3 regions of the Sinorhizobium sp. CB7 genome follow, and region 1 is predicted to be linked to each of the others. Evidence: riboswitches for the same ligand, from Rfam matches in the RefSeq annotation. Region 1 holds a riboswitch; each other region holds the start of a gene.
The links. Region 1 has a riboswitch for cobalamin ahead of cobU (bifunctional adenosylcobinamide kinase/adenosylcobinamide-phosphate guanylyltransferase). Riboswitches for the same ligand answer to the same signal wherever they lie in the genome.

Region 1 (7,281 bases):
TTGCGAACGGCCCTCGGCAATTATCGATGGCCGCCCGGACGGTGCGGTATCCGCCGATGGCCGAGTTATGGGCACCTATCTTCATGGGCTCTTCAGCAGCGATGCCTACAGGACAAAACTGCTCGAAAGCTTCGGCCTTTCAGGCGAGCGGACAAACTATCGCCAGGGTGTCGAGGACGCGCTGGACGAGATTGCGATGGAACTGGACAAAGTGCTGAACCGGGATTGGCTGAAGAGCCTGCTGGGCTAGGCCCCTACAGCTCGCCAAAAACCTCGCGCCGTCGCCTGTCCAGTTCCTCACTGTAGCGGCGCAGCGTATGGCTCTCGCTGAGCTGACCGACGACCTTGCGCTCAATCAGATTGTTGACGACCGCAAGCGCTTCGCTTTCCGTCTTGTCGAAGATCGCAGCCGCCTGTTTGGCATTCATTTGCGGCAGCAGAAAATCATTCCGGTATTTGATGAAGTCGGCGAGACTTTGATTTTCTTCATCCTTGTCGACAAGGCCTGCATAGACATCCGGCACAAGGACGATACCGGCATATTTTTCCGAATCATCGAGAAGGATGACGCGCTGGGTGGAACCGATCGGGAACTGCCGGCGGAATTCGGCCACGCTGACATTGGCATTGGCCGTGCGCACGTCGGACCGCATCAGTCTGTTGACCGTCAGATTGCGGATCCAGCCGACATCATGGGCACTGCGGATGCTTTCACCGCGCAGATGGAATCGCCATGTCGCGAACGAGTAGCCGAAGGTTGTCCGGACGACCAGGGACGAGGTGATGACCGAGGCAAGCACCAGCGCGGTAATGGCAAAGTCGCCGGTGATCTCCAAGGCCAGGAACGTCATCGTCAGCGGACCGCCGATGATCGCCACGGCGAGCGAGCTCATCCCAACGACGGCATAGATCACCGGCGTCAGCGTAGCGTTCGCGAAATAGGGAGCCGAATAGGCGAAGAGTTTGCCGAGCAGGGCACCCATGAAGAGCGAGGCGAAGAACAGACCGCCCCTGAAGCCCGAGCCGATCGACACGGCTGATGCGAGCGATTTCAACAGGAAAAGCCCGATCAGCGATGGGATCGCGACATCGCGGGCAAGATTCAGGTGCAGAGCACCGTGGCCCGCCGAAAGGACCTGCGGCGAGATCATGGCGAGCAAGCCGACAACAATGCCTCCGAGCGCCGGACGGAAAGGCGGAGCGATGGAACTCTTGCGCGCCACTTCCTCGACGGCGGATACCGCCTGCATGAGCAGGATGCCGACGCCGGCACAGAAGGCTCCCAGAAGAATTGCGGGCACGTAGTCGGCCGTCGCGACGCTGCCGAATTCTCCGACATCGATCATAAAGTCGCTGCCGGCGAGAAGACGGGCCACGATCGTCGCAATCAGGGCGGAGACGACCACCGGGGTCAGCGACACGATCGTATAGGTGCCGATGATGAGTTCGAAAGCATAAAAGGCGCCCGTCAAGGGTGCATTGAAGGCGGCGGCGATTGCGCCCGCGGCACCGCAGCCAACCAGCGTCCTTAGATCGGCGCGACGCAATTGCAGTTTGTAGCCGACCTTGGAGGCAATGCCGGCGGCGAGCTGGGTGTAACCGGCCTCAAGGCCGACCGAAGCGCCGAAACCGTTGGAAATCACGTTCTGGACTGCGACGAGGATGCTGTCGGTCAGGGACAAACGGCCGCCATGAAGCGCGTTGGCTTCGATCGGGTCAACCATCGGTTTCTTCCGCGTCTTGGCGAGGAGGAAGATCAGCAGGCCAAGGATGATGCCACCCGCGACTGGCGCAACCAACAGCAGAAAGCGGTTATCTATGTCACTTGCACTCAGACGTTCGGCCTCACCGATGCCGAAAATCAGGCTGTGCATCTTCGTCGATACAAGGCTCATGGCGGTCACCGCGAGGCCGGAGGTGACGCCGATAAGGGCTCCGGCGAAGACGAGACCGAGTTCGCTGCGACGGACAAGCGCCCTCAGGCGACCAGGGTCGAAGAGTGTATAGAGGATGCCGAGACGGCGCGGTTCAAATTTCTGCAGCATGGAAAAGATGGGTGATTTGCGTGTCCTGATCCGGAGGCGTTCGCCTCTATAGTCGTTGAACGTCAAAGAATTGCGGCAGAAGACCGGCAAGTTTCTTTTTTTTCTTGCAGGTTTCGTCGTTGGAACATTCGGTGTCGCATAATTGGCGTTGATTGACTTGCGAGAACCGAACGCCTAATCATTGCGGCATACGGATGGTTCCCGAGCGGCGATGTTGTCGCATGGGATGAAAAGGGAATGTGAAGGAGCGGACCCATGCCGGGCGCTCTCATCACAGCCGACCCCGCGACTGTAGAGCGGTCAGGGTCTTCCGTTCGGTTCCTTCGAATTTTCGTCGGCGGCCCGCATGGCGCGGGCGGGCGAGAAGGAGGGGAGCCGGAAAAAGCCACTGGCGTGGCATCATGATCAACCGCGGCGGGACGCCTCTATTTCTACGAATCGTCCGCCTTTTCATGATTGCAAGCCGGGAAGGCGAGGGAGATCCGCTGGTGCACGATCAGGGCGACCCGAAACGGTCTGCCCCGGTCGCGGTGCCTTACCCGCGAGCCAGGAGACCTGCCATGCGTGTCGGGCGGAAGCCCATCGATGGGGAAAATCCCCGCTGCCAGCACGGAGGTTGTCATGGCGCTGAAATTATTCCTGCGTTCGCTTTGCGCGAACGTCCTTCCGTGCTTTCCGGTCGCGTCTCGCGCCGATTTGCGTCCGCTCGTGTAACGACCGGAGCCATTGATGCCATTTCAGTCATCAGGCGCCGCTCTCGTTCTCGGCGGCGCTCGCTCCGGCAAATCCCGCTTCGCCGAATCGCTTGTCATGTCCTCTGGTCCCGAACGCCACTATGTGGCGACCGGCCGCGCCTGGGACGAGGAGATGCGATGCCGCATCGAACAGCATAAGTCCGATCGGGACGCGCTCTGGACGACGCACGAGGAGCCGCTCGATCTTGTGAGTTGTCTGCGCACAATCGATGCCGATGGCAGAGCCATACTCATCGACTGTCTGACGCTTTGGGTCACGAACCTGATGATGGAGGAGCGCAATATGGCGAGTGAATTTGCCGCTCTCATCGAATTCCTGCCGATGGCGCGGGCGCGCCTCGTCTTTGTTTCCAATGAGGTCGGTCTCGGCATCGTGCCGGAAAACCGCATGGCGCGCGAATTTCGCGACCAGGCCGGCCGGCTTCACCAGATGGTCGCCGCAGCAGTGGCCGAAGTCTATTTCGTAGCGGCGGGGCTGCCGCTCAAAATGAAGGGTTGATCCGCATGAACCAGGAAAAGATTCCAGCCACCGTCATCACCGGCTTTCTGGGCGCCGGCAAGACGACGATGATCCGCAACCTGCTTTCCAATACCAACGGCAAGAAGATCGCCCTCATCATCAACGAATTCGGCGATCTCGGCGTTGACGGTGAGGTATTGAAAGGGTGCGGTGCGGAGAACTGCACGGAGGACGACATCATCGAGCTTACCAATGGCTGCATATGCTGCACGGTCGCCGATGACTTCATCCCGACCATGACCAAGCTGCTGGAACGCGAGCGGCGCCCCGACCACATCGTGATCGAGACCTCGGGTCTGGCACTGCCGCAGCCATTGGTCGCCGCCTTCAACTGGCCCGATATTCGCACGCAAGTGACGGTTGACGGCGTCGTTACCGTCGTCGACAGCGCGGCAGTCGCCGCTGGTCGCTTCGCCGACGATCACGATGCAGTCGAATCGCGTCGCGTCGAGGACGATTCCCTCGATCATGAAAGCCCGATCGAAGAGCTGTTCGAAGACCAGCTCACCTGCGCAGACCTTATCGTCCTGAATAAGACGGATCTCATCGACAGCGACGGTCTCGGCCGCGTCCGCGAAGAGGTCGCTTCCCGGATCGCCCGCAAGCCGACAATGATCGAGGCCAGGAATGGCGAAGTGCCTGCCGCCATCCTGCTCGGCCTCGGCATTGGAGCGGAAGCTGATGTCGCAAACCGCAAGTCGCACCACGAGCTGGAGCATGAGGACGGTACGCCGCACGATCACGATGAATTCGACAGCTTCGTCGTCGAGCTCGGTCCGATTGGCGATCCGGCGACCTTTGTCGAAAAGCTGAAGGGCGTGATCGCCGAACATGATGTGCTGCGCCTCAAGGGTTTCGTTGATGTCCCCGGCAAGCCGATGCGCTTGCAGATTCAAGCGGTCGGCAGCCGCATAGACAACTATTTCGATCGGGCCTGGGAACCGGGCGAAGCCCGCGTCACCCGCCTCGTCGTGATCGGCCTACATGAAATGGACGAGGGCGAAGTGCGTAAGGCGATCGAGGGATTGATATAAGATCGGGCAATGCATCTACTTCTAGCCCAGAAAGGGACGATCACTGACGGCGAGGAGGCGGTCGATCTCGGCCAGTCTCCCGGCGACGTCCTGTTCCTGTCTGCCGCCGATACCGAACTCGCGGCCATTGCCGGCGCTTATGATGCGCAGGAAATGGCCTGTTCTCTGCGGCTCGCGAACCTGATGACCCTTAAGCATCCGATGTCGGTCGATACCTATATCGAGCGGACGGCGCGGCATGCGAAGCTCATCATCGTTCGCGCGCTCGGCGGCGCCAGCTATTTCCATCATGCGTTGGAAGCGCTGCATGCGGCAGCAGCCCGAAGCCACAGCCTTATCGCCGTTTTGCCAGGTGATTCCAGGCCTGATCCGGGGCTTACACCCTTTTCGAATGTTCCGCTCGACGATCTCAATGCCCTATGGTCCTACCTAATCGAAGGCGGGGACGCCAATTCGCGTGCGTTTCTCAGCTACGCAGCTGCAATGCTTTCCGGCACGGAGAAGCCGGCACCGGCTACGCCGCTGATGAAGGCCGGGATCTGGTGGCCGGGCAGGGGCGTGATCGGGGTAGAGGAGTGGAAGAGGATTTGCCCCTCACCCCAGCCCTCTCCCCGTCTCGACGGGGAGAGGGGGCTCTCCGAGGGTGCGGCATCCCCTTCGCCCGGCTTGCGGGGAGAAGCTGCCCGAAGGGCGGATGAGGGGCTACGCTCGGCCGACCACAGTCTGGAAATGGTAGCGGAGGAGGGATTTGAACCCCCAACTGTCGCGATCAGCTTCTACCGTGCGCTTGTCCAAAGCGGAGAGACTAGACCCGTCGAAGCATTTATCGATGCTCTGATCTCGGAGGGGATGCGGCCGCTGCCGGTCTTTGCCTACAGCCTCAAGGATCCGGTTTCGAAGGCGATCCTGGAAAGTGTCCTTCAAGAGCTGAAGCCGGATGTGGTGATCAATACCACAGGCTTTGCGGTTTCAGCACCGGGTGCCGATCGCGAGCCGACGGTGCTGGAATCGGACGGAGCCGTTGTGCTGCAGGCCATTTTTTCGACCTCCTCAAGGGAGGCCTGGGCGGCCTCGGCGCAGGGGCTTTCGGCGCGCGATCTCGGCATGAACGTGGCGCTGCCGGAGGTGGACGGACGCGTGCTTGCCCGTGCGGTCTCGTTCAAGACGGCAGCACGCTACGACGATCGTGTGGAGGCCAATATCGTCGCCAGCGAGCCGGCGGCAGATCGGATGCGTTTTACCGCGCAGCTGGCGGCGAACTGGGCGCGGCTTCGCCATACCGCCCCTAAAGACCGGCGTGTTGCGCTGGTCATGGCGAATTATCCGAACCGCGACGGCCGGCTCGGCAACGGCGTCGGGCTCGACACGCCGGCTGGCACGATCGAGGTGCTGAAGGCACTGGCCTGGGCCGGTTATCCGGTCGCCGATATTCCGGCCGATGGTGACGCATTGATGCGCCATCTGATGGACGGTCCGACCAATTCCGTCCATGACGGTCGATTGATACGCGAGATAATTTCTCTAAATCAGTACAATCTCTTCTTCACGTCTCTTCCACAAAAAGTTCAGGAAGAGATCAGGTCGCGATGGGGCGCTCCGGAGGCCGACCCCTATTTCCGCGACGGTGTCTTCGCGCTGTCATTCGCCCGTTTCGGCGAACTCCTGGTCGGCATCCAGCCGGCACGTGGCTACAATATCGATCCCAAGGAAAGCTATCATTCGCCGGATCTGTTTCCGCCGCACGGCTATCTTGCGTTCTATGCCTTTCTGAGAAGGGCGTTCGATGCCCATGCCGTCATCCATATGGGCAAGCACGGCAATCTCGAATGGTTGCCCGGCAAGGCGCTCGCCCTTTCCGAGGCTTGCTATCCGGAGGCGATCCTCGGGCCGCTGCCGCATCTCTATCCATTTATCGTGAATGATCCTGGCGAGGGTACGCAGGCCAAGCGCCGCACCAGCGCCGTCATCATCGACCATTTGACTCCGCCACTGACGCGCGCTGAAAGCTACGGTCCGCTCAAGGATCTGGAAGCGCTGGTGGATGAATACTACGAGGCTTCGGGCGGCGATCCGCGCCGGCTGAAACTGCTGCGCAAGCAGATCCTCGATCTTGTCAGTGACATCGGGCTGGACCAGGATGCCGGCATCATCAAGGAAGAGAGCGAAGACGAGGCTCTGAAGAAGCTTGACGCCTATCTCTGCGATCTCAAGGAGATGCAGATCCGCGATGGATTGCATATCTTCGGCGTCTCGCCCCAGGGGCGGTTGCTAACGGACCTGACGGTAGCGCTGGCGCGGGTGCCGCGGGGTCTGGGTGAGGAGGGCGACCAGAGCCTGCAGCGCGCGATCGCGCAGGATGCGGGTCTGACATTGGATCCGCTCGATTGCGAAATGGCGTCGCTTTGGAGTGGACCGCGCCCGGCACTTCTTGCGACTGTCTCAGACGACACATGGCGAACACATGGCGATACGGTCGAGCGCATCGAGCTGCTGGCGGCCAAGCTGGTGTCGGGCGAAATCGAATGCCCTTTGGACTGGGCCGGCACGCGATCCGTCCTTGATGAAATCGAAGGCAGGCTGAAGCCCTCGATTCTTGCGTGCGGCGATGCCGAAATCGCTGCTCTACTCACGGGGCTCGACGGCCGCTTCGTTCCGCCTGGCCCCTCCGGCGCCCCGACGCGCGGACGGCCGGACGTCCTTCCGACGGGCCGAAATTTCTACTCGGTCGACAGCCGCGCCGTGCCGACACCGGCCGCCTATGAACTCGGCAGGAAATCCGCAGAACTGCTGGTTCGCCGCTATGTGCAGGACCACGGCGAATGGCCCGTTTCCTTCGGGCTCACGGCTTGGGGGACGTCGAACATGCGTACAGGCGGCGATGATATCGCCCAGGCACTGGCACTGATCGGCGTCAAGCCGCTATGGGA
Region 2 (7,281 bases), 110 kb from region 1:
ATGAGCCAGTTCGAAACGGCGGTGGCGGTCACGACCTGGAAGAAGAACGGCGATGGCTGGCACTGCGCCGAAAGCCCGATGGCGCATATTCCCGAACGCGAGGAGGCGGACTATCGCGCCTGCCTGCTCGGCTTCCGCGACTATGTCAACAAGAATGGCTTCAAGACTGTCGTACTGGGCCTTTCCGGCGGCATCGATTCCGCGATCTGCGCGGCGATCGCGGTCGACGCGCTCGGTGAGGAGCGCGTCCGTACGGTGATGTTGCCGTATCGTTATACTTCGAGTGATTCACTAAAGGACGCCGCCGATTGTGCGCGCGCTCTCGGCTGCCGCTACGATATCGTACCGATCGAGGAACCGGTAACGGGATTCAGCTCGGCGCTTTCGGACCTTTTCGAAGGCACCGACAGCGGCATTACCGAGGAGAACCTGCAGAGCCGCGCACGTGGCACTATCTTGATGGCGATCTCCAACAAGTTCGGTTCGATGGTGGTTACCACCGGCAACAAGTCGGAAATGTCGGTCGGCTATGCAACGCTCTACGGCGACATGAACGGCGGCTTCAATCCGATCAAGGACCTGTACAAGATGCAGGTCTACGCGCTGGCGCGCTGGCGCAATGCGCATGTGCCACCAGGCGCGCTCGGCCCGTCGGGTGAGGTGATCCCACACAATATCATCGAAAAAGCACCGTCGGCGGAATTGCGCCCGAACCAGACGGACCAGGATTCGCTGCCGCCCTATCCCGTGCTTGATGACATTCTCGAATGCCTTGTCGAAAAAGAGATGGCGGTCCATGAGATCGTTGCGCGCGGTCATGATGTTGCAACAGTGCATCGTGTCGAGCATCTGCTCTATCTCGCCGAATACAAACGGCGGCAGTCGGCGCCCGGCGTGAAGATCACCAAGAAGAATTTCGGCCGCGACCGGCGCTATCCGATCACCAACCGGTTCCGGGATCGGTAAGTCTACCGCCTATCGGGCACATTGGGGGAGCAATGCGCAGTTCGGTCGAGATCTACAATATCCCTACGGGCAGTTCCCGGATCGTCTGGCAGACGGAGCGGCTCGTGGAAGCCCCGAATTTTTCCCGCGACGGCCGGTTTTTGCTCATCAACGGCGATGGGCTGCTTTATCGTCTTGCCCTCGAAGGCGATCCAGAGCCGGTGCTCATCGATACCGGCTTCGCGCGATTGTGCAACAACGATCATGGCATCTCGCCGGATGGCACGCTTATCGCCATTTCCGACAAGACGGAATTCGGCAAGTCCTGCATCTACGTGCTGCCGGCTGCGGGCGGAACGCCACGCCAGGTGACGACAAACCTGCCTTCCTATTGGCACGGCTGGTCTCCGGACGGGCAGCGCGTCGCCTATTGCGGCATCCGTGATCAGGTCTTCGATATTTATACGATTTCGATCGATGGCGGCGAGGAGACGCGGCTGACACAAGGCAAAGGCCGCAACGATGGCCCCGATTGGTCTGCGGACGGGGAGTGGATCTATTTCAATTCCAGTCGTACTGGCCTCATGCAGATCTGGCGCATCCGTCCTGACGGCAGCGGTCTGCAACAGCTCACCCATGACGACTACGGCAACTGGTTCGCCCATCCTTGCCCCAGGAACGAGAAGGTCGTGCTGATCTCCTATGACCCCGATGTCTTCGACCATCCGCGCGATCTCCATGTGCGGTTGCGCCTGATGGATATGGATGGGGGCAATCTGACGACGCTGTTCGAGCTCTTCGGCGGGCAGGGGACGATCAACGTGCCGAACTGGTCACCGGACGGTGACGAATTCGCCTATGTTCGATACGCGCCCGAGAAATGACCTCTCTGGACAGTGACAGCTTTCCTCGTTAGGAATTGACCGTTCGCAGGGCGCATCCGATCCGCGGGAAGGGCAAAGCCCACCTGATGTTGAATTTATAGACTGCCACACCTCTTTTCAGTCTGTGGGCGCGGATACCGGACGTGAACGAAAGGAGGTCGTCATGACCACGCGCCCATCTGCCGCGAGCGCCAGCATTGAATCCCTAAAAAAAAGGCGAAACTTCTCCTCCGATCCGTGCAATCCGGTGATGCGTCGGCCCGCGCTCGCGTTGAATCCTATTTCTCCAAAATCGAGGACGTCGGACTGCAGGACGTCCAGCTTGTCATCGCCCGTGAACATGGCTTTTCGAGCTGGACCAAGCTCAAGGCCCATTTCGACAGGATCAGTCCCGACGAACTGCCGCGCGATCAGCTCGCCAATCACTTTCTCTCGCTTGCGACGGTTTCCTATTTCGCCCGCATTTCCGCCGATCCAGCCCGTTTCGAGGCAGCTCTCCGCCTGCTGCAGGACCACCCCGTCATTGCGGACGAGAACATTCATGTCGCGGCTGCCATCGGCGACGCCACGCGCGTTGCCCGCTGGCTTGACCGCCAGCCGCAGCTTCTCGACCGCAAGGGCGGACCTTATGATTGGCCACCGCTGCTCTATGCCGCCTATGCGCGTGTGCCGGGTCGCTCAAGCCTTCCGGCAGCACGACTGCTGATCGAACGCGGCGCCAGTCCCAACGCCTTCTACCTCGATGACGGACAATATCGTTTCACGGCGCTAACTGGCGCCTTCGGCGAGGGGGAAGCGGGCAAGCTGCGTCAGCCCGAACATCCGGATTGCATCGCTTTCGCGCGCATCTGCTCGATGCCGGTGCCGATCCGAACGACAGCCAGGCGCTTTATAATCGCATGTTCGAACCGGATAATTCATGTTTGAAATTGCTTCTCGAATACGGGCTCTCGGCTCAGCATCGCAACAATTGGCTGGTGCGGACAGACGGAAAATTCGTGGAGAATTCGCAGACCGTGTTCGACTACCAGCTCGCCTGGGCACTGGAAAAACGCATGCCCGAGCGCGTCAGGCTGCTGGTTGAACACGGCGCCGATGTCATCAGACCGGTCAACGGACGGACGCCTTTCGAATGGGCCCAGCTCGGCGGCGACCGGGAGCTGGCGTTGTATCTCGTGAGAAAGGGAGCAGTTGCGGTCCGACTGAAGCCAGAAGACCAGCTCCATATTTCGATCATGAATACGGAACTTCCGATCGAAGAGGTGGTCGGGATGATGCGGGAGCTCACCAGTCCGGCGCAGATGCAACGCGTCCATCCAGCAATGCTGCATGAAGCGGTCGCCGACAACGCTTTCGAACCGGTCAGACGCATGCTGACGCTCGGTTTCGATGTCAACGCCATGACGAGCCGAGCGCCGCTACATGAGGCAGCCCTGCATGGCCATATCGAGATGGCAAAGCTCCTGATCGAGCATGGCGCCGATACGAAAATCCGCGATCCTTACCACTATGCGCCGCCGATTGGTTGGGCCGAGTACAACGGCCAGCCGGACATGGTCAACTTTCTTAGAGATCAGTCGCTCGATATCTTCGCTGCGGCTGCCTATGGCATGATGGATCAGCTCACTGCGTTGCTTGACGCCGATCCGTCACTGATGGAGAGAACATTTGGAAGCTTCCGGCCCAGCGGCAGAGCGGATCCGGATCGCGACTGGCTCACTCCGCTCGGCTTTGCCGTTCTCAACGGCCGCTTCGAGGTAATCCATTTCCTGATGAAGCGAGGTGCCGATCCCACGATCAGGAATACATCCGGCCGTTCGCTGAAGCATGTGGCACGGGAAATGGGCGATGAAGCGCTCTTCTCGATTCTTGACGGCCACACACCGATGACGTGAGCCTCGGCCGGCGCCTTGCGATCCGCTTGCTTTCTGCGAGCGCATCGCGCATACCGGTGGGGTCAGGTGCCCGCGCAAGCGGGAGAATCGGGAATCCGGTGAAAATCCGGAACGTGCCCAACGCTGTATGGCGGATGCCTGCCGCAGGATTGAGCTTTCTCAAGCTCTTTTCAGATGGTTGCCACTGGTTCCTGAACCGGGAAGGCAGCGGCGGGCAGAGGAAGCCTAGTCAGAAGACCGGCCTGGCGAGATAGGCTGACCCGCGTGGACGGCGGGGAGGTCAGCATTGTTGGGGAGTTGACGATGCGACCAGAATCTGCGGACTTTCTTGTCCGTGCGGAAGCTTTTTCCGTCACTGAACGTGAGGCTGTATACCACGCCATTGAAACACGGCGGGATGTCCGTGACCAGTTCCTGCCTGATCCCTTGCCCGATGACTTGGTGAACCGGCTTCTCCAGGCGGCGCACAACGCACCTTCCGTCGGCTTCATGCAGCCATGGAACTTCATCCTCGTGCGCGATGCAGACGTGCGTGAGAGAGCCTGGCAGGCCTTCGACCGGGCGAACCGCGAGGCGGCGCTGATGTTCGAGGAAGAACGGCGCGAGACCTATCGCTCCCTGAAACTCGAAGGCATCCGCAAGGCGCCGCTCAGCATCTGCGTCACCTGCGATCCGGATCGCGGCGGCAAGGTCGTGATCGGGCGGACCCACAATCCGCGCATGGATGTCTATTCGACGGTCTGCGCCATTCAGAACCTATGGCTGGCGGCCCGCGCCGAAGGGGTTGGGGTTGGCTGGGTCAGCATTTTTCATAACAGCGACATCCGTAATATCCTCGGCATTCCAGAAAGGATCGAGATTGTTGCCTGGCTCTGTGTTGGATATGTCGATAAGCTTTACAGCGAACCGGAACTGGCAGTGAAGGGCTGGCGGCAACGTCTGCCGCTCGAAGAACTGGTCTTCAGCGAGCGCTGGGGAAACACTCCCTGAGCTGTTTGCCTATAGCGTTTCAGCTTTTCATGGAGGCGCAGAACCGCTCTAACTTTTTATTTTTGCGCAATTCCGGACGGAAAACCGCTTCGCACTTTTCCTGGAACTGCTCTATTGCTGCGGCTGCGGGCCGGGAAGGGCCGGTTTTTTCAGGTCGATCTTCCCTTGGGCGTCGTCGAGGAATTGTGGACCGACCTGGCGGACCTTGTTTGCTGCCGGGTCGTAAGGTCGCTCCGGTGGCGGTGCTGGCGAATTGAGCGCCGTGGTCGACGTCGGCTGGGATTTCTTCGTTTCTATCCTGGTGACCGAACTTTCCGGTGTCGACGCCTGTTCGCCGTTGCGCCGCAACTGCTCGTAATAGGCCGAGAAATTGCAGGTGCAGGACGATTTTTCTCCCGGAGGCCGGTTTCGATAGGCAAAAGCGTTGGGCATTGCGCTATAGGGGGCACCGGTCGAAACCGAAACCATGTCGTCCGCCTCCTGAGTGGAGAGGACCCGATAGAAAAGCTCCGTTTGAACGCCCGGACACATCCGTGCGCAAGTTTCCGCGTCCCGCTGGAAATCATTAGGCCCCGCATGGGATGAGAGCGGAAAGAACCCGCCGTCACAGGTTCTCACGCAGACGGTGCTGACATCGGCGGGATATTCGCGTGGGTCAGAATAATTCCCGATGTCGCGAGGATCACTGCCCATCGGCGGAATGAAAGTCTCCTGCGGCATCCGTCGGCCGATGTCCCGGTCAGGGTCAATGAGTGCATCGGGCGTCACAATGCTGGCTTCATTGCAGCCGTTTTCCTCCAGCGAGGCGAGCAGATGGCGCCGGAGCCCGTCATCCGGACGACTGGTCAGATTGATCTGGTTCCGCCTGTCGATCAGGTAGCGGATATTGTCGCGCATGCGATCAAGTGCGGCCTGCAGTTCCTCGCACATTGGGGCGTTCTCGCCGTTGACAATGACGAAGCTGCCGCCCGAGCAGCCGTAATCGCGCAGATCGTTCTGCACCTTGCGCATTTCGAGGTTCTGCTGGGCGATTGCATTTGCGTATTGCCGCGTTTCGGGATTGTTGCCGACGACTTCGCGAAGATCCGCCAGACGCGCCCTCAGATCGTCACAGAGCGCGCTTGTCTGCGCTGCCGCGGGTGCTGCAAGGAGGGGCAGGACGAGAAGAAAGGAAAGGCTCCGGCGTTTCACTGTTTCTTCCTTCGCAGGCGACCGGCGAAAGGTTCCAGCCGGCTCACGGGGCATCAAGACTTAAGTTGGCTATCGTATACAGCTCCAGCCTTAACAAGCCTTTGCAAAAAATTAGAACGGCCGGCGAGAAATGTCCACGACGGACGCTCGCCGGCTGTGCTGATCATGCTGCCCGGGCGAGTTCCAGTGTCGTCTCTCTTGCGAGCAGTTCCCCCTCGATCTCGGCGACGGACTTCATTCTCTCAAGAAGATCCTCCGTGACTTCCCAGGCGATGGCGACGGCGTGGACGGAACCGATCTTCTGCGGATCGCCGATCCGCTCGCCCGGGCATCCCATGCGCCGGAACATACGTTCGAGAAAGACGTCCGTCACCGTGACGATATGGGAAAGCCCGGAGGCGAGACCCAGTTCGCCGACGCCGCACATGAGCTCGGCGGCGGCAATCGTCACCTGGTTGGAGGCGCGGTCCTGGGAAATCTCGGGATCGATGCAAAAGCGGCTGGATTCCCAGATCGTTTCGCTGCGGATCTCCGGCTTGCCGCCAAGCAGAATCGGGAAGGTATCATCCAGCATGTTGGGACCCAGTGTCGGAAGCAATCTTAGCGCGCCGCGCAGGCGGCCCGTGCGGGGCGCATGGGAAAGCACATAGATCGGATTGGCCCGGTCATATCCGTCGATCTCCCATTCGTCCTCGACATGAACATCCCATTTCAGAAGGTCGTGGAAGACCTTTTTGCGGAGCCGAAACATGGCGTCCATTGCGCCGGGGTGCTGGTGGCGGTTCACTCCGTTGAAAAGCTTGATCATGGCAGTCTCCTTCGGGTTGGCCGAAGAAGACTGGCAAAAGGAGCAGGCCTCCTAAACTGTCACTAGCGACAGTATACGCGACACTATTATGTTGTTAGTTATGTACGAATGTCAGGCTTGGGGGAGGAAACCGCGCCAGACGGCCTCCGCAACGGCCTGTGTATTGGACACGACGTCAAGCTTGCGCCGGGCATTGCCCATGAAGAAACGTACGGTGCGCTCGGAAATACCAAGGATGACAGCGATCTCCCAGTAACTCTTGCCGGCAGCGGACCAGCGCAGCACCTCATGTTCTCGAGGGGTGAGGAGAGATATGGGGTTATCGTCGGCCGGTGCGCTATGCTCGGTATCGACGTGTCCTGCATGGAAGAGCGCCGAGAGCGTATGAATGTCGCGGCCATAGCATCTAAGATAGCTCGCGAGATCAGCATGCGACGTGGGAATGGTGATCGAAAGTGCGGCCGCGCGGCCAGCCGTCGACACCAATGGATAGGATATCCCTTCTACCGGCAGCCCGAGTGCTTCGATGAGGTGAAAAAGGGGAGCGGCAAGGGGAAGGCGTTTGCGA
Region 3 (7,281 bases), on a different contig from region 1:
TAACTTTCTATTTTTTACGCAATTCCGGACGGAAAACCGCGTTCCGCACCTTTCCTGGAATTGCTCTAGCTCATGCATCAACACGGACAACCTCCGGAAAGCTCACATCTGGCACCTCAAGTTCTAGATTGCGGACCGAGAGACTGGACAGGGTTCGGCAACTTTGATAGCAGACGTAATGTTATTACATATCAAAGGAGAATTTCCATGATATCCAGATCGACAATGGTCGGAAGTATTGCGGCGGCAGGCATTTTGACGGGCTCGGCTTATGCCGAAGAGGAAAGGCAGGCATGGCGTCTGTTCGTTGCCGATCATACCGCTCCGATAGCTCGGTCATTCGATGCTATGACGGGAAGGCAGACTGGCGAGTTCGGGTTGAAGGGATATGCTGCGCTCTCCGCCAGCGGTTCCGGCCGGACCGTTTTTGCCGTCCAAACCGAAGCCGATACCGTCCAGGCGATCAAATCCGGCGTGACGCTTTCCGACCATGGCGAGCATCGCGATCTGGAAATGTCCGAACCCGAGCTGCTACAGGTTGCCTTCGACGGGAAGCGACCGGTCCACGCCGTCATGCATGGCGACGACGTGGTGCTGTTTTACGACCGGGAGGGCAAAGCGAGGCTTCTCTCCGAAGAAGGAATCCTTACGGGCGAGGCGCACCAAAGGACCATCGATGCGACGGCGCCGCACCATGGAGTCGCCGTCCCCATGGGAGAGAACATGCTTGTTTCCGTTCCCGATACCAAGGCGGAGACGAAGCCGGATGAACTGCCGCCGCGTCTCGGTCTGCGCGTTCTCGATGCGAGCGGCGGGCAGATCGGCGAGGTGGAACCCTGCTCGGCGTTGCACGGGGAGGCCTTCTCGGCGAGGCTTGTCGCCTTTGGCTGCGAAGAAGGCGTCCTGATCGCGCGTCCCGGCAAGCAGGGGACCGTGCAACTCAAAATGCTGGAATATGGCGAAGCACTGCCGAAGGGAAAGGTCACCACCTTGCTCGGCAGCAAGGCCATGCAGTTCTTCCTGGGCAATTACGGCGAAGACAAAATTGCCCTGATCGATCCCGAAAGCGCCGAGCCTTACCGCCTTGTAGACCTGCCGACCCGACGCATCGATTTCGCACTCGATCCTGCGCGCATTAAGAACGCCTACGTGCTCACCGAAGATGGGCAATTGCATGTCATCGATATCCTGAATGGGAAAATCCGCGTATCGGCGACGGTCACCGAGCCCTACAGCAAGGACGGCCACTGGCGCGACCCACGCCCCAGGCTTGCGGTGGCCGGCGATGAGGTTGCCATCACCGATCCCCGCCATGGCCTCGTTCGGATGATCGACATCGACACGATGAAGGAGGTCCGCACCATCGCGGTCGAAGGGCAGCCCTTCAGCATCGTCGCCGTTGGGGGATCCGGGACCGTCCATTGACCGCTTGCCTCCCGCGGCTTGACGCGACCGTCGCGCTCGGCGTAACTGAGCGCGACGGTTCCCCGATGACGACTCAGAAGGGATTAATAGGGAACACGGTGCGGACGACCCAAGAGGGACCAAGACCGTGGCTGCCCCCGCAACTGTAAGCGGATTGCCGATCATCCCCGTGGCGCGAGAGCGCCATGCCACTGTGAGCTTAAGCCTCACGGGAAGGCAGATGAACCGGCGCATATCCGCGAGCCAGGAGACCTGCCGTCGAAGAGAGATCCAATTGAACGGGCGGGGTTGCCCGGAACAGGAGACGACATGATTTCTTTTGACGCCATTTTCAGGCGCAGACCCGCCCGCATGAGACGGACCGGATCCTCTTTTTCGACAAAAGATAATCGCTAGCGCGTCTGCCAGTAATCTGGTGGCACAGCTACCGGCACCGCCGCCGATTGAGCGAGCATTTCCCATCAACACCGGAGCGATCGATCCGCAAAGCGGACACGCCTCCGATTTTCAGTGAGCATTGCCATGTTTCCCCATCCTATTATCCGCAAATCCTTGCCGCGCGCCCTGACCTTCGCCCTTGCGGCGCTCGCTTTCGGGGCAGGCTCGTCGGCTACGTCCGCGGCCCCGACGGTCTATCCTCTGACCATCACCAATTGCGGCCGGTCCGTCACCTTCGAGAAGGCGCCCGAGCGGGTCGTGTCGGTCGGCCAGGCCATGACCGAGATCTTACTGTCGCTCGGTCTTGCCGACCGCATCACCGGAACCGCAGTCTGGTTCAGCCCTGTCCTGAAGCAGTTCGAGGCGGAAAACAGCAGGATCAAACGGCTTGCGGACAATGATCCGAGCTTTGAGTCCGTCGTCGGAACTGATCCCGAACTGGTTGCCGCAGAGTTCGAATGGCATGTCGGTCCGAACGGCTCGGTTGGCAGTTATGATCAGTTTTCGAAGCTCGGGATCAACAGCTATGTTGCGCCGGCCGATTGCGCCGCCAAGGACAATTCCGTCGGCGGGGACGGTGTCCGCAAGGAAATGCTGAAGACCGACCTCATCTATCAGGAAATCGCCGAGCTTGCGCAGATCTTCGACGTTCAGGATCGGGGCGATGCCCTGATCGCAGGCTTGAAAGAGCGTGAGGCCAAGGCGATCGCCTCGGTTGCCAATGCGAAGGCGAAGGGCATTCCCGTCGTCTTCTGGTTCTCCAGCAAGGAGGTGGACGGCGAGGCCTATATGGCCGGACGGAACGGAGCGCCCGCCTATATCATGCAGACCCTCGGCGCAAAGAACGTGATCACCACGAACGAGGAATGGCCGATGGTCGGATGGGAAACGATTGCGGGCCTCAACCCTGACATCATCGTCATTGCCGCCATGGACCGCCGTCGCTATGCCGCCGACGATCCGGCGATCAAGGTGAAGTTCCTTAAGACCGATCCGGTCGCAAGCAAGATCGATGCGGTGGAAAAGAAGCATATCATTGTGATGGACTCGCAGGCGATGAGCCCGTCGATCCGCATTGTCGACGGCATCGAGACATTGGCGGAAGGCATCCGGAAATTCGGGCTGGCCCAGTGAGCATCGCAACAACCACGCAACGAAGCGGGTGGGGCGCCTTTGCCGCCCTGTCCGCACTCTCGCTGATCGCCCTGATGCTGGCGATCAGCCTCGCGGTGTCGATCGGCGAAATCGTCATCCCCTTGCAGACGACCGCGGAAGCAATCGCCAATCGGGTCTTCGGTGCGACCTTCACGATCAAGCCGATCCATGAGGGGATCATCTGGGACTATCGCCTGAGCCGGGCGCTGGTTGCCGCGAGCTCCGGTGCGGCGCTTGCGCTGACGGGCGCCATCCTGCAAGCGCTGCTTCGAAATCCCCTTGCCGAACCCTACGTGCTCGGCATCTCGGCGGGTGCTTCGACCGGCGCCGTCGCCATCATGATCCTCGGCGTCGGGGCCGGGGTCATGACCCTTTCGACCGGCGCCTTCATCGGCGCAGTCGCAGCCTTCGTTCTCGTCTCTCTGCTTGCGGCGGGCGCGGGCGGCGGCGCCGACCGGATCATTCTGGCAGGGGTTGCCGGTTCGCAGCTCTTCAATGCGCTCACCTCCTATATCGTCACGACCTCGGCCAATGCCGAGCAGGCAAGGGGCGTGATGTTCTGGCTGCTCGGCAGCCTCAGCGGCGTTCGCTGGCCGGACGTCTTTCTCGCCATGCCGGTTGCCTTTGCCGGCTTCCTCATCTGCATGTTTCATACCCGCGCGCTCGACGCCTTCACCTTCGGCAGCGATTCCGCAGCTTCACTCGGAATTCCGGTCAGGCGCGTGCGCATTGTCCTGCTCGCCCTGACGGCGCTGATGACGGCCACAATGGTCAGCATCGTCGGCTCGATCGGTTTCGTCGGCCTGGTCATTCCGCATGCCGCGCGCTTCCTCGTCGGTCCCGGACATGGCCGTCTGCTGCCGACAACGGCGCTGATCGGCGCGATCTTCATGGTGCTCGCCGATATCGTCTCGCGCACCATCGTCGCGCAGCAGGTCCTGCCGATCGGTGTGGTCACGGCACTCTTCGGCGCGCCGGCTTTCGCCATCATTCTCTACAAAGCCAGGAGGGCGGTTTGAGCATTTCGATCGAGGATGTGCGGTGGGACGCAGGCGGCGCGATGATCGTCAACGGCGTCACCCTGGAAATCGCCAGCGGCAGGACGCTCGGACTGCTCGGTCCGAACGGCTCGGGCAAGTCCAGCCTGCTGCGCCTCATCTGCCGGCTGCGGCAGGTCAAGAGCGGCGTGATCAGGCTCGGCGATGTCGACATCGCCAGGATCGCCCGCATCGACATTGCGCGAAGGGTTGCACTGGTCGAGCAGCAGGCGACCACGGACGCCGAGATAACCGTAAGCGACGTCGTCCGCCTGGGCCGCACGCCCCATAGAGGCGCTTTCTCGCCATGGGATCTCGCCGATGAATCGGCAGTGCGCGCGGCGCTGGAACAAGTGGGCATGACGGACAAGGCAACGCGGCTGTGGCGCACGCTTTCGGGCGGCGAGCGCCAACGCGCCCATATCGCCCGGGCGCTGGCGCAGACGCCGTCCGAACTGCTCCTCGACGAGCCGACCAATCACCTCGACATCCAGCATCAGCTGGAGCTCCTCGACCTTGTCACGAAGCTCCCGGTCACCAGCGTCATTGCCCTGCACGATCTCAATCTGGCGGCCATGTTCTGCGACAGCCTCGCCGTCCTGCAGGGCGGCCGCGTGGTGGCCGCAGGCCGTCCCGAAGCGGTGCTGACGGAAGATCTCATTCGCGATGTGTTCGGTGTGCGGGCTCATATCGAGAAGTCGGCCGTTCATGGCCGCCATCACATCCAGTATCTGGTCGGTTGACGTTGAGGCTCGTTGATCAACGGTCGCGCCTTCGGCCGGCTTGGCTCTCGCAGCCACCTCGGCTGGATGCAGAAGCGCCTGAGGGGCGAAGCTGAAGAACCTTACGCGCAAATCTATGTTTCTCGTCACCGTCCGAAGTGTCTAGCTGCGCTTTTCAAGGCTGCCTGGCTTCCAGATGCTGGCGGAAGAATGCGACTACCGCACCATTGAACTCTCTGTGGAATTCGACACGGTCGAAGCCAGGAGCATCGATGCAGGCGTCCGAAGGTGGCCGTATTTCCGGGCAAGGTGTCAGGAATGAGAGATGCACGGCGTTGGGGACGATCCGAAAGTCGGGCCTTCCGGGCAATAGGCGGGCAAGCGTTGCGACATTTTCGGGCGACGCTCCGCCACCTCCTCCGAGTTCCGATCCCCAAAGTTGAAGAGGAATTTTGACATCCTTCACACTGTCAGTCGTTTGGAAAACGACGCTTAGCGGATCCGCTACAACCATTGCTTTGACACGAGGGTCGTGAGTCAATGACTGAGATGGTAGCTTTGGCCGTGAAGGCTGAGCTTGATTGACGGGCGAGCATCCGGTCGCTTTCGGATCCGCGCAGCGCGGCGGCAGCTTGTTGAAATCCGGGTTCGCCCCGGCGATGACAAGGCCCGTATAGCCCCCTTGGGAAAATCCATAAAAGCCGACACGCTGCGGATCGATTTTCGCGGCATCGGGGGCGGCGGCAAGCATGAAATCAATGGTTCGCTTGATATCGGCGGGACGCTCGATCAGCACGCGGAGGCCGTTTGCACGGCTCATATCCGCGTGATTGGCATGGGGATGATTGACTGCAACGACGATAAAACCGGCATCGGCAAGCGCCTCAGCGGTATCATGATGGCCGAGATACCAGCCACTGTAACCGTGCGAAATGACAATGAGCGGCAGTTTTTCGCCGACAATCGGACAATTTGGCACCGCCGGTACAGTCAGTGCTCCGATCTTCATTTCTGAGGATGCCGCCGCACAAGGCGACCACATTGCCGCATCGATGGCCGCGCCGTTCTCATCGGCCGGAATTTGAATGAATTTCAAGCCTGCAGCATGGGTCGATGGCGCGATGAGGCAGAGAGCCGCAGCAAGCGCTAAAGCGAGACGAGTCATTGAATTGCTCCATTCAGCGAGAGGTACTTACGAGTCCATTCGGTAGGAAACATCCAAGTGAAAGTGAGGAACCTACGCGTTCAGCGTGGGCTGAACACGGGGATACCTTGCATAAGCAGATAGCTTGTTATATTCAAGCTGGAAAGTTGAGGTTTTCATGGCCGACTCGATCCAAGTTCAATTGCGAAAAGGTGCCCTCGATCTTTGCGTTCTGGCCGTGCTCTCACGGGGTGAGGGCTATGGCTATGAAATTGCCAGCACATTGGTCGCGGCGGTCGGCATGGGTGAAGGCACGATCTACCCGCTGATGCGCCGGATGCAAAATGACGGCCTGGTGGCCACCCGCATCATGGAGTCGAGCAGTGGGCCGCCGCGCAAATACTATCGCCTGACGCCGTTGGGCCAGGCGGTTTTCGAAGCTCATCGCCGCGACTGGCGATCGTTTGCGGATGCCGTCGATAAACTTCTTGAGGATCTGCCATGACCAGGGATGCTTTCTTACGTGCGCTGAGATCGGGACTTGCCGGTCTGCCGCCTCAAGATGTCGACGACATCGTTGCTGACTATGCCGCTCACTTTGCCGAGTCGAATACGTCCGGCCGCGGCGAAGAAGAGGTCGCTGCCGCATTGGGCGACCCGGCCAGAATTGCCAGGGAACTACGGGCTGACGCTGGCCTGCGCCGCTTCGAAGCTCACTGGAGCCTTTCGAATCTTCTGGCAGCCACAACGGCTCTCGCCGGCCTCGCGATCGTTGACATTTTCTTCCTGCTGCCGTTGCTGATCGTCACGATTTTCGTTGCACTCGGCGTCGCGACCGCACTGTCGGCGATCGGCGCGGTCGGCGTAAAGATTGTCTTCACCACCTTCCTATTCCACCTTGGTGAACCGGTGACTGGAGTAGTAGCGCGCTTGCTCATTGGCGCTGGCCTTGTGAGTGGCCTGCTGGGTGGCGGCGCGTTGCTGCTCATTGGACTGGGCGCAGGCGTACGTTTTCTCGGCCACTATGCCAGACTCCATTTCCGCTTGGCTAAGCTGGATCACGAGCGCGTTTAGATTTGCTATGTCAACACGCTGAAGGAACCTGACAATGAGCGGAAAATTGACGATCGTCGCGACGGCCGGACTGATCGGCTCAGTTATCTTTCTAACCCTGGGTATCGGACTTTCGGGGCGAGATTGGGCCGATGCGAGGCAGCTATGGGGTGCAATGCCGTCCGCATGTGGATCCACCGCATCTACCAGACAGCAGGTTACCCTTACTTTCGCGGCTAGTGACAGTCTAATAATCGATCTGCCGGCTTCGGTCCGCTATCAGCGGGGGGACAAGGCGGAGGCTATC

Region 2: another riboswitch for cobalamin. It lies ahead of bluB (5,6-dimethylbenzimidazole synthase); the one in region 1 lies ahead of cobU (bifunctional adenosylcobinamide kinase/adenosylcobinamide-phosphate guanylyltransferase).
Region 3: another riboswitch for cobalamin. It lies ahead of AAE029_RS35715 (ABC transporter substrate-binding protein); the one in region 1 lies ahead of cobU (bifunctional adenosylcobinamide kinase/adenosylcobinamide-phosphate guanylyltransferase).

Annotation. Positions count from the first base shown of each region.
Region 1 is NZ_JAULLL010000002.1:262,659-269,939, forward strand. It holds gene AAE029_RS05420 (cobyric acid synthase) at 1-250, shown strand, start outside; gene AAE029_RS05425 (chloride channel protein) at 255-2,045, opposite strand; cobalamin riboswitch at 2,224-2,623, shown strand; gene cobU (bifunctional adenosylcobinamide kinase/adenosylcobinamide-phosphate guanylyltransferase) at 2,775-3,299, shown strand; gene cobW (cobalamin biosynthesis protein CobW) at 3,305-4,354, shown strand; gene cobN (cobaltochelatase subunit CobN) at 4,364-7,281, shown strand, end outside.
Region 2 is NZ_JAULLL010000002.1:375,113-382,393, forward strand. It holds gene AAE029_RS05955 (NAD+ synthase) at 1-966, shown strand, start outside; gene AAE029_RS05960 (hypothetical protein) at 999-1,829, shown strand; partial or broken gene AAE029_RS05965 (ankyrin repeat domain-containing protein) at 1,993-3,724, shown strand; cobalamin riboswitch at 3,772-3,985, shown strand; gene bluB (5,6-dimethylbenzimidazole synthase) at 4,028-4,714, shown strand; gene AAE029_RS05975 (DUF2865 domain-containing protein) at 4,826-5,905, opposite strand; gene AAE029_RS05980 (acyl-homoserine-lactone synthase) at 6,069-6,713, opposite strand; gene AAE029_RS05985 (LuxR C-terminal-related transcriptional regulator) at 6,825-7,281, opposite strand, start outside.
Region 3 is NZ_JAULLL010000040.1:10,404-17,684, reverse strand. It holds gene aztD (zinc metallochaperone AztD) at 208-1,425, shown strand; cobalamin riboswitch at 1,464-1,700, shown strand; gene AAE029_RS35715 (ABC transporter substrate-binding protein) at 1,948-2,997, shown strand; gene AAE029_RS35710 (FecCD family ABC transporter permease) at 3,072-4,037, shown strand; gene AAE029_RS35705 (ABC transporter ATP-binding protein) at 4,034-4,798, shown strand; gene AAE029_RS35700 (alpha/beta hydrolase family protein) at 4,953-5,942, opposite strand; gene AAE029_RS35695 (PadR family transcriptional regulator) at 6,100-6,426, shown strand; gene AAE029_RS35690 (DUF1700 domain-containing protein) at 6,423-6,995, shown strand; gene AAE029_RS35685 (GIN domain-containing protein) at 7,030-7,281, shown strand, end outside.